Regions from separate parts of the Ruminococcus sp. AF17-12 genome, predicted to be linked through region 3. Evidence: predicted binding sites of a transcription regulator. Region 3 holds the regulator's gene; each other region holds the start of a gene.
The links. The regulator HrcA, encoded in region 3, represses chaperone genes, less so after heat shock. The targets are predictions, from matches to a motif close to TGTTAGCACTCNNNNNNNNNGAGTGCTAACA.

Region 1 (5,750 bases), on a different contig from region 3:
CTTAAGCGAACATGGGGTGCAGGTGATCAGCGGTATGGCGGCCGGCATTGATGCTGAGGGCCACAAGGGTGCCCTGGAAGGTGGTACCCCGACCTTTGCCGTGCTGGGAAATGGTGTGGACATCTGTTATCCTTCATCCAGCAGAGGTATTTACCGGAGGATCCCCGAAAAAAACGGAGGGATCATCAGCGAATATGAACCAGGTACCAAAGGCAGGGCATATTATTTTCCGGCAAGGAACCGGATCATCAGCGGACTGGCAGATCTGGTGCTTGTGGTGGAAGCAAAGGAAAAGAGCGGATCACTGATCACAGCTGCCTGTGCACTGGAACAGGGGAAGATGGTATACGCCATTCCGGGAGCGGTAAATGATGCGCTGAGCAGAGGCTGTCACAAGCTGATCTACGACGGAGCAGGAATTGCATACTCTCCGGAAATACTTCTGGATGAGTGGGGATTATCTGTGAAAAAAAAGACAAATTTGTCTGAAAAAAGCAAGTTGGGACTTGCAACGGATTTGGATTTGGTGTATAGTTGTCTCGATTTACGACCAAAAAATCTGGATCATATTATCAGAAAAACCGGTTTTTCACCGGGAAAAACAGCCGGGATCCTGGGACAGCTTATTTTGATGGGGCTTGTGAAGGAAACCGGGAGACAGTATTATATCAGACTTGAATAAATGCTTTTTTGCCCGGAGATTTAGCAGGAGTTTTTAAGCCGGACAGGAAGGCAGAATGAGATTAGGAGAGGTAAAATGGCCAAAAATCTGGTGATAGTAGAGTCACCTGCTAAAATGAAGACAGTAAAGAAATTTCTGGGGGCAAATTATACAGTAGAAGCGTCCAACGGTCATGTGAGGGATTTTCCCAAGAGCCAGTTTGGTATTGACGTGGACAATGATTTTGAACCGAAGTATATCACAATACGAGGAAAAGGTGAGCTTCTTGCAAAACTTCGTAAAGAAGCAAAAAAAGCAGATAAGATCTATCTTGCAACTGACCCTGACCGTGAGGGAGAAGCAATTTCCTGGCATCTGATGCAGGCTTTGAAGACAGATACTGCAAAGATGCACAGGATCACATTTAATGAAGTAACAAAAACAGCAGTTAAGGCGTCCATCAAGCAGGCCAGGGAACTGGACATGAATCTGGTAGATGCACAGCAGGCAAGGCGTATGCTGGATCGTATGGTAGGTTATACCATCAGTCCGCTGCTCTGGGCCAAGGTAAAAAGAGGTTTAAGTGCAGGCCGTGTACAGTCTGTGGCACTGCGTATCATCTGTGACAGAGAAGATGAGATCAATGCATTCATTCCTGAAGAATATTGGAGCCTGGAGGGTGAATTTCAGGTAAAGGGTGAGAAGAAACCGTTGACAGCCAAGTTCTATGGAACAGATAAAAAACTTCCGATCAGAAACCGGCAGGAAATGGATGAGATCCTGAAAAGTCTGGAAGACTGTAAATATGAGATCACAGAAGTAAAAAAAGGTGAGAGGATCAAAAACGCTCCCCTTCCGTTTACCACAAGTACTCTGCAGCAGGAAGCTGCCAAGACACTGAATTTTTCTACGCAGAAGACTATGCGCCTGGCACAGCAGTTATATGAAGGTGTGGATGTAAAAGGCAGTGGTACGGTAGGTCTGATCTCCTATCTGCGTACAGATTCTACTCGAATTTCAGAGGAAGCAGATGCAGCAGCAAGAACTTATATTTCTGAGCAGTATGGTTTGGATTATGTTTCTCAGACAGAGAAGGCGATCAAAAACGGACAGAAGATACAGGATGCTCATGAGGCGATTCGTCCTACAGATATTGCGAGGACACCAGTTCTGGTGAAGGAATCCCTGACCAGGGATCAGTTCCGTTTATATCAGCTGATCTGGAGACGTTTTGCGGCGAGCAGAATGGCACCGGCACGTTATGAGACCACGTCTGTCAAGATCGGAGCAGGTGAGTATGTGTTCACGGTTGCAGCATCCAAGGTTGCCTTTGATGGCTTTATGTCTGTGTACACAGAAGAGGGCGATGACAAAAAGGGCAATGTTTTAAGTCAAAGTCTGGAAAAGGGTATGGAGCTGAAGCTGAAAGAACTGAAGCCGGAGCAGCATTTTACACAGCCGCCGGCACATTACACAGAGGCTTCACTTGTAAAGACTATGGAAGAGCTTGGAATCGGACGTCCAAGTACGTATGCGCCGACCATCACAACGATCATCAGCAGACGCTATGTATCCAAGGAACAGAAAAATCTTTACGTCACAGAGCTTGGAGAGGTTGTTAATAATATTATGAAACAGGCTTTTCCAAGTATTGTGGATGTAAACTTTACAGCAACTATGGAGGGGCTTTTGGACTGCGTGGAAGCAGGTACCGTACAGTGGAAAACGGTTGTACGTAACTTCTATCCGGATCTGAAGCATGATGTGGATGAGGCTGAGAAAGAGCTTGAGAAAGTTGATATACAGGATGAGGTTACGGATGTGATCTGCGACAACTGTGGCCGCAACATGGTGATCAAGTACGGTCCTCATGGAAGATTTCTTGCATGCCCCGGATTTCCGGACTGCCGTAATACAAAACCATATTATGAGAAGATCGGTGTTGCATGTCCGAAGTGCGGCGGCGAAATTGTCATGAAAAAAACGAAAAAAGGCAGAAAATATTACGGATGTGAGAATAATCCGGAATGTGATTTTATGTCCTGGCAGAAACCTTCTGCAAAGAAATGTCCGAAATGTGGTAATTATATGCTCGAAAAGGGAAATAAGCTGGTTTGCAGCCAGGAAACCTGCGGATATGTGGAACAAAAACCAAAAGATGAAGATTGATTGAATAAATGCTTTTCTATTAATTTTCAGAAAATCCCGTTAAAAATAAAAAAAATATAAAAATGTCTTGTAAATTTCCAGAATAACGTGTAATATTAGACTAGAAAAACGATTTCTTTCAAGGTACGAAAGTGAAAGGAGGAAAAATGAGCGTTCAGTTGCTAGATAAAACTAGAAAAATCAATAAGCTTCTGCATAACAGCAGCTCAAGCAAGGTAGTGTTTAACGACATTTGCCAGGTGCTCATGGAAACCTTAAGTTCCAATATCCTGGTACTCAGTAAGAAAGGTAAGGTTCTGGGAGTCAGTATCTGCCCGGGTGTGGATGAGATCACAGAGCTGATCGATGACAAGATCGGCGGACATATCGACCCGTTATTGAATGAGAGATTTCTTGGTGTTCTTTCCACAAAGGAGAATGTCAATCTCCAGACACTTGGCTTTGAGCATGTACCCGGAAATTATCAGGGAATCGTGAATCCGATCGATATTGCAGGTGAGAGACTGGGAACGTTATTCATGTACCGCAATGATCATCCCTATGATATTGAGGATATTATCGTCAGCGAGTATGGTACAACAGTTGTTGGCCTGGAAATGATGCGTGCGGTTCATGACGAGAACGCAGAAGAAGACAGAAAACAGCAGATCGTTAAATCGGCATTCAGTACACTGTCCTTCTCAGAACTTGAGGCGATCATCCATATTTTTGATGAGCTGGATGGGGATGAGGGTATCCTGGTTGCCAGCAAGATCGCTGACCGTGTAGGTATCACCAGATCCGTGATCGTAAATGCACTGCGTAAATTCGAGAGTGCAGGTGTGATCGAATCCCGTTCATCCGGTATGAAGGGAACTTACATTAAAGTTCTTAATGAAGTGATCTTTGATGAGCTTGAGGAGATAAAAGCACAGAGAAGCAAGAAGGCATAATGTGATCAGCACTGTCAGATGCTTGATATAAGATAAAGAACGTGACAAAAGAGACTTCCCGCTATCGTGGGAGTCTCTTTTTTGTCTGTTTCATAAAATCAAAATAAATAATGAAATTAAGAAAACGAGAGAAAACAAGAGTATAAAAGAGATAAAATCAGAATAATATAGAAAAACCATATCTTAAAAGGGTTGCGAAAATATGTGAAATTCACTAATATAGCCATAGTGATTAGCACTCGTATAAAGTGAGTGCTAGCAGACGAAGATGGAACTTATAAAGGAGGAACATAGATCATGAAGTTAGTACCTTTAGGCGACAGAGTAGTATTAAAACAGGTTGAAGCAGAAGAGACAACAGCATCCGGAATCGTGCTTCCGGGACAGGCACAGGAGAAACCACAGCAGGCAGAGGTCATTGCAGTTGGACCTGGCGGAGTTGTAAACGGAAAAGAAATAAAAATGGAAGTAGAAGTCGGAAATACTGTTATCTATTCCAAATATGCAGGAACAGAAGTAAAGATGGATGGAACTGATTATATTATTGTAAAGCAGGAAGATATCCTGGCAATCATTAAATAATATAAACATCTTATCGTATATCAATATAAATAGGAGGTCATTTTATCATGGCAAAAGAGATCAAATACGGCGCAGAAGCAAGAGCAGCACTTGAAGCTGGTGTAAATAAACTTGCAGATACAGTAAGAGTAACACTTGGACCGAAAGGAAGAAATGTAGTACTTGACAAATCTTTCGGTGCTCCGCTTATCACAAACGATGGTGTTTCCATTGCAAAAGAGATCGAGCTTGAGGACGGATTCGAGAATATGGGTGCTCAGATCATCAAAGAGGTTGCATCCAAGACAAACGATGTAGCTGGTGATGGTACTACAACAGCAACCGTGCTTGCACAGGCAATGGTACATGAGGGAATGAAGAACCTGGCAGCAGGAGCGAACCCGATCATCCTCAGAAAAGGAATGAAAAAAGCAACAGATGTTGCAGTAGAAGCAATCAAGAACATGAGCCAGGCAATCAACGGAAAAGCTCAGATCGCTAATGTAGCCGCAATCTCTGCAAGTGATGAGCAGGTTGGACAGCTGGTTGCAGACGCTATGGAGAAGGTTTCCAAGGATGGTGTTATCACTGTTGAGGAGTCCAAGACCATGCATACAGAGCTTGACCTTGTTGAAGGTATGCAGTTTGACCGTGGATATATTTCCGCATACATGTCTACAGATATGGAGAAGATGGAGGCAACTCTTGATGATCCGTATATTCTGATCACAGATAAGAAGATCAGCAACATCCAGGAGATCCTTCCGCTTCTTGAGCAGGTTGTTCAGGCTGGTGCAAAGCTTCTCATCATTGCAGAAGATGTTGAGGGTGAGGCTCTCACAACCCTGATCGTTAACAAACTGAGAGGAACCTTCCAGGTAGTAGCTGTTAAAGCACCTGGCTATGGTGATAGAAGAAAAGAGATGCTTCAGGATATCGCGATCCTGACAGGCGGACAGGTGATCTCTGACGAGCTCGGTCTTGATCTGAAGGAAGCTAAAATGGAGCAGCTCGGACGTGCAAAATCCGTTAAGGTTGCAAAAGAGAATACAGTTATCGTTGACGGCCTTGGCGATAAAGATGCCATCGCAAAACGTGTTGCTCAGATCCGTGCGCAGATCGAGGAGACAAAATCCGAGTTTGATAAAGAAAAACTTCAGGAAAGACTTGCAAAACTGGCAGGCGGCGTAGCTGTTATCCGTGTAGGTGCTGCTACTGAGACAGAGATGAAGGAAGCAAAGCTTCGTCTTGAGGATGCTCTTGCAGCAACAAGAGCAGCTGTTGAGGAAGGTATCATCGCAGGCGGCGGATCTGCTTACATCCATGCTTCCAAAGAGGTTGCAAAACTTGCAGCAACACTTGAGGGAGATGAGAAGACAGGTGCTTATGTGATCCTGAAAGCCCTTGAGGCTCCGTTGTTCCACATT
Region 2 (5,750 bases), on a different contig from region 3:
ACAAAAGAAAAAAACAAGAAGATCGCAGAAAGAAAGACAGGCTGCGGTGAAGGCGAACCGGGAAGGAGAATTTAATCTTCCTTCTTTCCTTGATGAACAAAAGGCTGTACTTCCGGCAGATACAGATCTGACAGAAGAGGATCCAGGGCTTGATGAGAAACCGGAGGAGCATGCTCAGCCGCTGGAATTCCAGATCCACCGTTCACAGTCCCAGCCGGCCCGGGAAGAGTCGGAGGAGCCGGATTTCGAAAGAGAAATGCAGGAAGCCGAAGAGGAGGATGCTTATGCCGGCTATGAGGATGTAGATATTCCCGAGATGCAGCAGATCCTGCCGTCAAAAACTGAGACAGCAGCAAAAGCTTCCCGGGAAACAGGAAAGGCAGCCGTTCCCGCTGAGATAAAGGAGGATCCTCAGCCGGAAGCTGAACAGAAGGCATCCCATCAGCCCTCCAGAAACCCGAAGTCATCTCAGACAGAGATCGAGCATGGGATCAGAAATATCCAGCATGAGATCAGCCAGGGAGAAGCTCCGGAGAAGAAACCATATCAGTATCCGCCGCTGAAGCTTCTGAAGCGCGGAGATGGCAGATCTCAGGGAGATTCCGATGCACATCTGCGCAAAACAGCACAGAAGCTTCAGGAAACCCTGCATAATTTCGGCGTCAATGTAACCGTTACCAATGTGAGCTGCGGACCTACCGTTACCCGCTATGAGCTGCAGCCGGAAATGGGTGTGAAGGTCAGCAAGATCGTTGGTCTTTCCGATGATATCAAGCTGAATCTTGCTACACCGGATATCCGCATCGAAGCACCGATACCGGGAAAGGCAGCCGTGGGGATCGAGGTTCCGAACAAGGAGAACAGCCCGGTCATGCTGAGGGATCTTCTTCAGTCAGAGGAGTTTAAAAATGCAAAATCCAAGTTGTCCTTTGCAGCAGGTAAGGATATTGCCGGAAAACCGGTAGTGGCAGATATTGCCAAGATGCCGCATCTTCTTATCGCCGGAGCAACCGGCTCCGGAAAATCCGTCTGCATCAATACGCTGATCGTCAGCATCCTTTATAAGGCTACACCGGATGAGGTGCGTCTGATCATGATCGATCCGAAGGTGGTGGAGCTCAGTGTATATAACGGGATCCCGCACCTGTTCATTCCGGTGGTCACAGATCCGAAGAAAGCGGCCGGTGCGCTGAACTGGGCTGTTTCCGAGATGACCAGCCGTTACAATGCCTTTGCGGAATATGGGGTACGTAATCTTGGAGAATATAACAAAAAGGTTGCCAATATGCGGGTCCCGGAGGGAGAAAAGGCACCTGAGAAGATGCCGCAGATCGTGATCATCGTGGACGAGCTTGCGGATCTTATGATGGTTGCGCCGGGAGAAGTTGAGGATGCGATCTGCCGTCTGGCCCAGCTGGCACGTGCAGCTGGTATCCATCTGATCATTGCTACCCAGAGGCCATCGGTCAATGTCATCACAGGTCTGATCAAGGCCAATATGCCGTCCAGGATCGCATTTTCCGTATCCTCCGGCGTGGATTCCAGGACGATTCTGGATATGAACGGTGCCGAGAAGCTTCTTGGCAAGGGCGATATGCTGTTTTATCCTCAGGGGTATCAGAAGCCGGCCAGACTGCAGGGTGCTTTTGTTTCAGATGAGGAGGTCAGTGCAGTCGTAGAATATGTTTCTGACAAAAACCAGGGTGCTGTTTATGATACCTCCATCGAGAAGCAGGTCAATACAGCCGGTGTCCCGGGAGGAGCCGGCGGCGGTGACAGAGATGTCTATTTTACAGAAGCCGGTAAATTTATCATTGAGAAGGAAAAGGCCTCCATCGGTATGCTCCAGCGTATGTTCAAAATCGGATTTAACCGTGCGGCAAGGATCATGGATCAGCTTTGTGACGCAGGAGTGGTAGGTCCGGAGGAAGGAACCAAGCCAAGGAAGGTTTTGATGTCAGCAGAAGAATTTGAGAATTATCTGGAGGAGAACGGCGGATGAAAATAAGTATCCTGACAGTAGGGAAGATCAAGGAAAAATATCTGCGGGATGCCATTGCGGAGTATTCCAAGCGCCTTGGGCGTTACTGCAAGCTGGAGATCATAGAAGTGTCCGACGAAAAAACACCGGATAATGCCAGCGAAACAGTAGAAGATGCCATTCGGAACAAGGAAGGGGAGCGTCTTCTTAAATATATCCGGGATGATGCGTTTGTGATCACTCTGGAGATCGGAGGCGAACAGCTGACCTCTGAGAACTTCGCACGGAAGATCAACGAGCTGGGAATACGTGGGACCAGCCATATCCAGTTTGTGATCGGCGGCTCTATCGGTCTTGGAAAAGAAGTACTGAAGAGATCAGACTATGCTTTAAGCTTTTCGAAGATGACATTTCCTCATCAGCTGATGCGTGTGATCCTTCTGGAACAGATCTACCGCAGCTATCGTATCATCAGCGGAGAGCCCTATCATAAATAATATCATACTACATATCTGCAAATATCTTGACAATTTTCGGATATGTAGTATGATAAAAAAAGAGTAGCACTCGAAGCTCAAGAGTGCTAATAATCACAGAAAGAAGGAAATGAATATGGCATTAAAACCAGTTGCAGACAGAGTTATCGTAAAATATTTTGAGACAGAAGACAAAACCGCATCCGGCATCGTACTTCCGGACAGCTCCAAGGAGAAAACCCAGCAGGCAGAGGTTATCGCAGTAGGTGGCGGTAAGGTCGTAGACGGTAAAGAAGTACCGGTACAGGTAAAGCCGGGCGACCGTGTGATCTACGGAAAATACACAGGAACCGAGATCAAATATGAGGGTGAGAAATATCTGGTGATCAACGCAGATGATATCATTGCCATCGTAAAAGACTGATGAAGAGTTTTTATCGTAATTTTCTGAAATTATGCTCCATGCTGGTGCTGCAGAATGTAGTGACCTTAAGTGTCAATCTTGCGGACAACATTATGCTTGGAGCCTTTAGCGAAACTGCATTATCCGGTGTGACCACCGTAAACCAGGTACAGTTCGTCTTTCAGCAGCTGCTTATGGCGCTGGGAGACGGACTTGTCATATTCGGAAGTCAGTACTGGGGAAAGAAAGAGACAGAGCCGGTAAGGAAGATCGGTGCCTGGGCCATGAGCACAGGCTTTTTTATTGCCCTTGTGCTGTTTATCCTGGCCAGTCTTTTTCCAACACAGCTGCTGGGGCTTTTTACAACAGATCAGGCGATTATCGAAGCCGGTCTTTCCTATCTGGCGATCATCCGGTTTACTTACTTTTTCTTTGCGGTGACGCAGATCCTGCTTGCTACACTGCGCTGTGTGGAAATTGCAGGGGTTGCCTTCGGGCTTTCGGTAATGACTTAAGTGTAGTAATGGTAGGAATGTCCTATCAGATGCCGACAAACGGTGGTATCATCCGGGGAAGCGGAAGCATCGCTTATTCCATGAAGGTGGACCTGATCAGTACCTGGGGGATCGTGATCCCTCTGTCCATGTTTATGGCATTTGTGGTCAAGGCATCTCCGGCAGTGGTGGTATGCTGCCTGAATGCAGATCAGATCTTTAAATGCGTGCCTGCATTTTTGAAGTGCAATTACGGACACTGGATCAAAAATATGACGAATTAAGGAAATATATATAGATCAGAGGCAAGATACAGAAAATTTATCTTGACGCCTGTGTGATCTGTATGTAGAATAAATACAAGCTTTAACGAAATGCAGTAAAAAAATCTCTGAAGAGCCAGGGACAGCTTGACAAAGGTAATATGGTATAGTATTATCTTGCTTATATCATATTAAACTGGTGGGAAAAGAGGTATACTCACTGAAACACAGGAGGAACAGGAAATGAGAAAAAAAGTACTGGCAGCGCTTCTGGTAGCTGCAGTGGCAGGAACAACTGTTATGTCAGGAATGACTGCTTTTGCAGCAGAAACAGAAGGAACCAAGGCGGAAGGCGGAAATATTACCATTGCAGAAACAGCAGATCCGCAGAACATCAATCCGCTTTATGTTGTGGATCAGACAAGCTTCGATATGATGCAGGCACTGTACAGCCCGTTTTTTGAGATCGTGAACGGAGAGATGTATTACGGAAACGGACTTTGCGAAAGTGTAACAGCCAATGATGATGCCAGCGAATTCACACTGAAGCTCAAAGACGGACTGAAATGGCATGACGGTCAGCCGATCACAGCCGATGATGTGGTATTCACCATGCAGGTGCTGGTAGATGAGAAGCAGAATGTTCCGTATTCTTCTTACGGATACGTTAATGACAAGGCAGTAGAGGCAGAGAAGGTTGATGACCTTACAGTCAAGATTTCCCTTGGATCATCTTCCGCAGGATTTCTTGGTGGACTGAGCCAGGTTTACTGTATTCCGAAGCATATTTATGACGGCGTGGAGAATATCGGAGAAAGTGATCTCAACAATGAACCGGTGGGAAGTGGTCCTTTTAAGTTCGAGGAATACAAATCCGGAGAGTATTATAAAGTAACAAAATTCGATGACTATTTTGATGATGTAAATCTGGATTCCATCACCTTCAAGATCGTAAAGGATTCCAGCTCCGCCAATGCGGCACTTGCAAGCGGAGATCTGGATGCACGTCTGATCAGCGCAGATGATTACGATACCGTCAGTGCTTACGATAACGTAAACATCAATACCTATAATTCCGGACGTGTCAACGCCATGTTCATGAATGAGCTGAACGAAGATCTTCAGGATGTAAAGGTACGTCAGGCGATCGCATACGCACTGAATAAAGAGGAGTTCTGTCAGTTTGCTTTCCTTTCCGAGGATTATGCAGAGCCTGCAGATTCTATTTTTACACCGGATACACTCTACTATACAAAACCGGACAATACCTACGACAATGATCCGGCTAAAGCACAGGAGCTCCTTTCCGAAGCAGGAAAGACAAGTCTTTCTCTGAACCTGATGTATATCTCCACAGATAAGACAATGGAGAGTGAGGCTCTGTATGTACAGTCTGCCCTTGCCAATGTAGGAATCACCATCAATCTTCTTCCTACAGATGAGTCTACCTTCAAGAATAAGACAAAGGATCCTGAGTGCACAGATTATGATCTGGTACTGAGCTTCTACACTCTGGGAGAAGAGCCGAGCCTTTATGCAGACATGAGTTCTTCCGTCAGCCGTTCCAACTATTCCAGGATCAAGGATACAGATCTGGATGCATTGTGGGAAGAGGGCAACAGCACTGCAGATGAGACAAAACGTGGCGAGATTTATAAGGAGATCCAGAATACGATCAATGATAACATGTATATCTATCCGATCGCTTATTCCAATGGTTTCTATGCGGTAAGTAAAGATTTCGGAGGCTTTGATGAATGTCTGTTAAAAACTATTTATTATGATTATTCCAAGATCTACACATTGGAGAAATAAATAATTTTATAGCGGATGAATACCGGAAACAGAAAGAGGCTGACGCGTTTTTGCGCCAGCCGATTTCCTGTTTTCGGGGAAAATAAAGGAGGTACATTTTGAAGAAGATCGTAAACCGTCTGATACAGTGTATTCTGACACTGTTTATTGTCTCTGTTCTCTGCTTTGCACTGACAAAAGCAGCGCCCGGAGATCCTGTCCTGACTTATGTGGAACCAAATATGAGTGAAGAATATATCCAGAACCTGAGAGAAAGCCTGGGACTTACAAAGCCTGTCTATGAGCAGTACTTTCTGTGGCTGGGAAGGATCTTTCACG
Region 3 (5,750 bases):
AGAAAGCAAAGATCACACTGGAAAACCAGCATGCAAATAAAATCCCGGCTTTCTTTTATCAGGTAGATTACTGTCTCTATGATGAGCTTCCGGACGATATTGCTTATTTCCATGCGCAGTGGAGAAGGGAACGGTTGACAGAAAAAACAAAAGATTATACAATTTTGGATGGAGTAAAAGGAAAAGGCCATTATATAGGAACCTACATGGCACTTACCACACTGGAACGTTACTGGTGGGGCGAGGGAGAAATGAAGTTTTATATTGACGGAGATGAGGAGTATCCGACCATCTGCGGAACAGGAACGGAAGATTACTTTGGAGGTTCCTGGAGCTTTGCCAAACAGGTGGATGGAAAAACCGTGGAACAGAATTATAACACACCGTATCTGGGATATCCGTATTATTCTGCTCATGACGAACTGATCCACAATTTTTATCATAATGATGACTGCCCGCCAATGAGAGGCTTTTACAGATGGCATTTACAGGATCCAATCTGCTTTGAAGAGGATCTTCGCGTTACGATTCAGCAGATAGGCGTCGGATACCGTGGCCTGTTTGAACGACAGGATGATGTGGCAAGTGTAGCGTACTGGTATCAGACACTTCCTCATGCACCGTTCCAGCCGTTGATGTCAAAAGAGGATAGATGGCCCAGATAAAAAGGGTGGTAGAGATTGAAAAAACAGGTATTTTGCGGGGTATTTGCCCTGGCTCTGGCAGTGACAGGATGTGGAGTCCAGAAGAAGGAGGCTGCATCTGATATTGTGCCGGAGAACAGACAGGAACTGACGATCCTTCATGTGGATGCAGGCACAGAAGGCTTTGATTCTTTTATCAGCCAGGCGGAAAAAGATCTTGGAATAAAGATCCATATTGAAAAATGTCCGGCCAATGCGGACAATCGCCAGGCCAAAATAGCAACTCTTCTGACATCAGGAGATGATTCTGTTGATCTGATCACAGTAAATGATGAGATGATATCCGAATTTAAACATAAGGGATTTCTTCTTCCGTTGGAAGATACGGTTATGACAGAGGAGACAGCGGCGAATTTTCTGCAGGAATACCTGAAAGAAATATGCATGTCAGACGGACATATTTTTTCGGTACCGTTCAGGATGGATATCATGGCATTCTGGGTGAACCAGGAATTGCTGGATCAGGCTGGTCTGGACAGACTCTCCTGTCTCAGTGATCTTGAGATCCTTCAAAAAAAGCTTCAGAATACGGGAAAATATGCATATGGGGATGCATGGGAGATTTCTTACATATATAATAGTATCAGCGAGTATGTCGATTTTTTCGGAGGAGATTATACAGACTGGACGGATCCGAAAACAAGAGAAGCGGCAGAATATATGAAGCGAATGCTGGATACAGGGATGATATCAGAGGAGAATCTGATCGACCAGCATGACCAGCTGAATGAAAAATTTATAAACGGCCAGTATGGATGTATGTTTATGTATACCGGTGTGTTGAGTACTTTTCAGAATGCAGGCGTGTATGGAAAAGATAAGATCCATATGGCACCATTTCCGGAATTTGACGAGAAGGTGACCAATATCGCAACCTGGCAGTATGTACTGAATAAAAATTCTGATCATAAAGAAGCAGCTCTGAAGTTCCTTCAGTATGTGTCCGGATATGAGGCCAGCAAAAATTACGGACAGCTGACAAAAATGTGTCCGGCAAGACTGGATGTGATCGAGGATAAGAATTTTGATCTGGATGGCATTGAAATGATCCGGCAATATCTGAAAGATTATAAGCTGAAGGCAAGACCACTGTGTGCCGATTCCATAGAAGCTGTTTCGTCCATGGGAACGGAATTTCAGAAATATGTGCTGGGACAGAAAACAGAAGCGGAATTTTTTGCCGGGGCACAGAACTGCATAGACCAGTATTACAAAAAAGCATCGTACTGATGCTTTTTTTGCTGCGAAAAAATAAGAACTTTTTTTCAAAACATATTGACAAATATTTTACATGGTGATATCTTAAAGACTGTAGATGTTAGCACTCCACTAAAATGAGTGCTAACAGATATAAAAAAAGAATCAACATCCGTCAGGAAGAATAAAAAGGAAAGGAGATGGCTTCATGGAAGAGGTGTTGAATGAGCGCAAGCAAAAAATCTTAAAAGCAATCATCAAGACCTATATGGAGACCGGAGAACCGGTTGGTTCCAGGACCATTTCCAAGTATGCGGATCTCAATGTCAGTTCCGCAACGATCCGAAATGAAATGTCAGACCTGACAGATATGGGCTATATCGTCCAGCCTCATACCTCAGCAGGAAGGATTCCTTCAGATAAGGGCTACAGACTTTACGTCAATGAGCTGATGAAGGAGAAGGAAGCAGAGGTTGCAGAGCTGCGAGATCTGATCATTGAGAAGACAGATAAGATGGATAAGGTGCTTAAGAAGGTTGCAAAGGTTCTTGCTTCCAATACCAATTATGCTACCATGGTTTCCGTTCCGCAGTACAGCGGCAACAAGATCAAGTTCATCCAGCTGTCGAGAATGAGCGAGCTTCAGCTTGTGGCAGTGGTTGTCAGTGACAACAACACAGTCCGGAACCAGATCATCAATCTGGACGAGGAAATGGACGACCAGACGATCCTGAAACTGAATCTTCTTCTTAACACCAATCTCAATGGGATCCCGATCCAGGATATCAACCTTGGGATGATCGCCAGACTGAAGGAACAGGCAGGCAGCCACAGTGGTGTGGTGGCAACAGTTCTGGATGCAGTGGCAGCCACCATTCATGTGGAAGAGGAAGATATGGAGATCTATACTTCAGGTGCAACCAACATCTTCAAGTATCCGGAGCTTGCCGATAAAGAAAAGGCAACGGAGCTGATCTCCGCATTTGAGGAGAAGCATGAACTTGCCGATCTTGTAAAAGAACAGATGTCAGATGGAGAGAATACAGGAATCCAGGTTTATATCGGTGATGAGATGCCGATTCAGACCATGAAGGACTGCAGCATTGTAACTGCCAGATATGAACTGGGAGACGGAATGTACGGAACCATCGGGATCATCGGTCCCAAACGAATGGATTATGAGAATGTAGTGGACAGTCTGAAAGAGCTTAAGAATCATCTGGATGACGTTTTGAAAAAGAAGAAAACTTAGAAAGGCGGTAGAAAAAAAGTGTCGGAGGAAACAAAGAAAACATCCGAAGAGCAGGAAGCGGAGAAGGAAATCCCCGTAACTGACGGAGATCAGGAAGAAAAAAGCCTGACACCGGAGGGAGAAGATCTGCCGGAGGAAGAAAACAATACTCCAGGCGAAGAAGCTGCCTCAGAGGATAAAAAAGAAGAAAAATCAAAAACTTCCTTCTTCGGAAAGAAGAAAAAAGATAAATCTGAGCAGAAGGTGGAGGAACTTACCGATCGCCTGAAGCGTACCATGGCTGAATTTGATAATTTCCGTAAAAGAACGGAAAAAGAAAAATCCAGCATGTACATCATCGGAGCGAAAGAGATCGTTGAAAAGATCCTGCCGGTTGTGGATAACTTCGAAAGAGGTCTTGCACAGGCACAGGAAGGCGATGCTTTTGCAGATGGAATGAAAATGATCTACAAGCAGCTTACCACAACACTGGATGAGCTTGGTGTGAAGCCAATCGAAGCAGTGGGAAAGGAATTCAACCCGGATTTCCATAATGCAGTGATGCATGTGGAAGATGAAGAGGTTGGAGAGAACATCGTGGTGGAAGAGTTCCAGAAGGGTTACACCTACAAGGATTTCGTAGTACGTCACAGTATGGTAAAGGTTGCGAACTAACTGACAACAAACTTTATTTTAACAGATACAGACTAAAACAGGAGGAAAAAATCATGGGAAAGATTATTGGTATTGACTTAGGTACAACAAACAGCTGTGTAGCCGTAATGGAAGGTGGACAGCCAACAGTTATCGCAAATACAGAAGGCGCAAGAACAACACCGTCCGTTGTGGCTTTCACAAAGACAGGAGAGCGTCTGGTAGGTGAGCCTGCAAAACGTCAGGCAGTTACAAATGCAGACAGAACAATCTCCTCTATCAAAAGAGAGATGGGTACCGATTACCGTGTAACCATTGATGACAAGAAATATTCTCCACAGGAGATCTCCGCAATGATCCTTCAGAAACTGAAAAAGGATGCAGAGGCATATCTTGGTGAGAAAGTAACAGAGGCAGTTATCACAGTTCCGGCTTACTTCAACGATGCTCAGCGTCAGGCTACCAAAGATGCAGGTAAGATCGCAGGTCTTGATGTAAAACGTATCATCAACGAGCCTACAGCAGCAGCTCTTGCATATGGACTTGACAATGAGAAAGAGCAGAAGATCATGGTATACGACCTTGGTGGCGGTACATTCGATGTATCTGTGATCGAGATCGGTGATGGCGTTATCGAGGTTCTTTCCACAGCTGGTAATAACCGTCTTGGTGGAGATGACTTTGATAAGAAGGTCACAGATTACATGCTTTCCGAGTTCAAGAGAACAGAGGGCGTAGACTTAAGCAACGATAAGATGGCTCTTCAGAGACTGAAAGAGGCAGCTGAGAAGGCTAAGAAAGAGCTTTCTTCCGCAACAACAACAAACATTAACCTTCCGTTCATCACAGCAACAGCTGAAGGACCGAAGCATTTCGATATGAACCTTACAAGAGCTAAATTCGATGAGCTGACACATGATCTTGTAGAGTTGACAGCTGAGCCGGTTCGTCGTGCACTGTCTGATGCAGGTATCACAGCTTCTGAGCTTGGCCAGGTACTTCTGGTTGGTGGTTCTTCCCGTATCCCGGCAGTACAGGATAAAGTAAGACAGTTAACAGGCAAAGAGCCGAGCAAGAACCTGAACCCGGATGAGTGTGTTGCACTTGGTGCTTCCGTACAGGGTGGTAAACTTGCAGGTGATGCAGGTGCCGGTGATATCCTTCTTCTGGATGTTACTCCGCTGTCTCTGTCCATCGAGACAATGGGTGGTATCGCAACTCGTCTGATCGAGAGAAATACTACAATTCCTACAAAGAAGAGCCAGATCTTCTCCACAGCAGCAGATAACCAGACAGCTGTAGATATCAACGTTGTACAGGGTGAGCGTCAGTTCGCGAAAGACAACAAATCCCTCGGCCAGTTCCGTCTGGATGGAATCCCGCCAGCACGTCGTGGTGTTCCGCAGATCGAGGTAACATTTGATATCGATGCCAACGGTATCGTTAATGTATCCGCGAAAGACCTTGGAACAGGTAAGGAGCAGCACATCACAATCACAGCTGGTTCTAACATGTCCGATTCCGATATCGACAAAGCTGTCAAAGAAGCAGCTGAATTCGAGGCTCAGGATAAGAAACGTAAAGAGGCAATCGACACAAGGAACAATGCAGACTCCATGGTATTCCAGGTTGAGAATGCACTGAAGGAAGCAGGCGACAAGCTTGATGCAAACGATAAAGCAAGTGTTGAGGCAGACCTCAATGCACTGAAGGATCTTCTTGCACAGACAGCAAATGCTCAGGAGCTTACCGATTCTCAGGTTGCAGACATCAAGGCTGCACAGGAGAAGATGATGGAGAGCGCTCAGAAACTGTTTTCCAAGATGTATGAGCAGACTCAGGGAGCTCAGGGTCAGGCTGGTCCTGGACCGGATATGGGCAACATGGGCGGAAACGCTGGTGCCCAGGGCGGAAATGAAGCAGGATACGGCGATGATGTTGTAGATGCTGATTACAAGGAAGTC

Region 1: the regulator HrcA is predicted to act here: its motif matches at 3,993-4,023, upstream of groES (co-chaperone GroES).
Region 2: the regulator HrcA is predicted to act here: its motif matches at 2,540-2,570, upstream of groES (co-chaperone GroES).

What each region holds. Positions count from the first base shown of each region.
Region 1 covers NZ_QUGY01000016.1:36,431-42,180, reverse strand. The annotation lists gene dprA (DNA-processing protein DprA) at 1-682, shown strand, start outside; gene topA (type I DNA topoisomerase) at 758-2,830, shown strand; gene codY (GTP-sensing pleiotropic transcriptional regulator CodY) at 2,977-3,762, shown strand; gene groES (co-chaperone GroES) at 4,060-4,344, shown strand; gene groL (chaperonin GroEL) at 4,392-5,750, shown strand, end outside.
Region 2 covers NZ_QUGY01000011.1:84,448-90,197, forward strand. The annotation lists gene DWW77_RS12630 (FtsK/SpoIIIE family DNA translocase) at 1-2,002, shown strand, start outside; gene rlmH (23S rRNA (pseudouridine(1915)-N(3))-methyltransferase RlmH) at 1,999-2,478, shown strand; gene groES (co-chaperone GroES) at 2,594-2,881, shown strand; gene DWW77_RS12645 (MATE family efflux transporter) at 2,881-3,375, shown strand; gene DWW77_RS18555 (hypothetical protein) at 3,393-3,638, shown strand; gene DWW77_RS12650 (ABC transporter substrate-binding protein) at 3,861-5,432, shown strand; gene DWW77_RS12655 (ABC transporter permease) at 5,531-5,750, shown strand, end outside.
Region 3 covers NZ_QUGY01000007.1:13,249-18,998, reverse strand. The annotation lists gene DWW77_RS09130 (glycoside hydrolase family 172 protein) at 1-665, shown strand, start outside; gene DWW77_RS09125 (ABC transporter substrate-binding protein) at 681-1,934, shown strand; gene hrcA (heat-inducible transcriptional repressor HrcA) at 2,110-3,153, shown strand; gene grpE (nucleotide exchange factor GrpE) at 3,259-3,807, shown strand; gene dnaK (molecular chaperone DnaK) at 3,861-5,750, shown strand, end outside.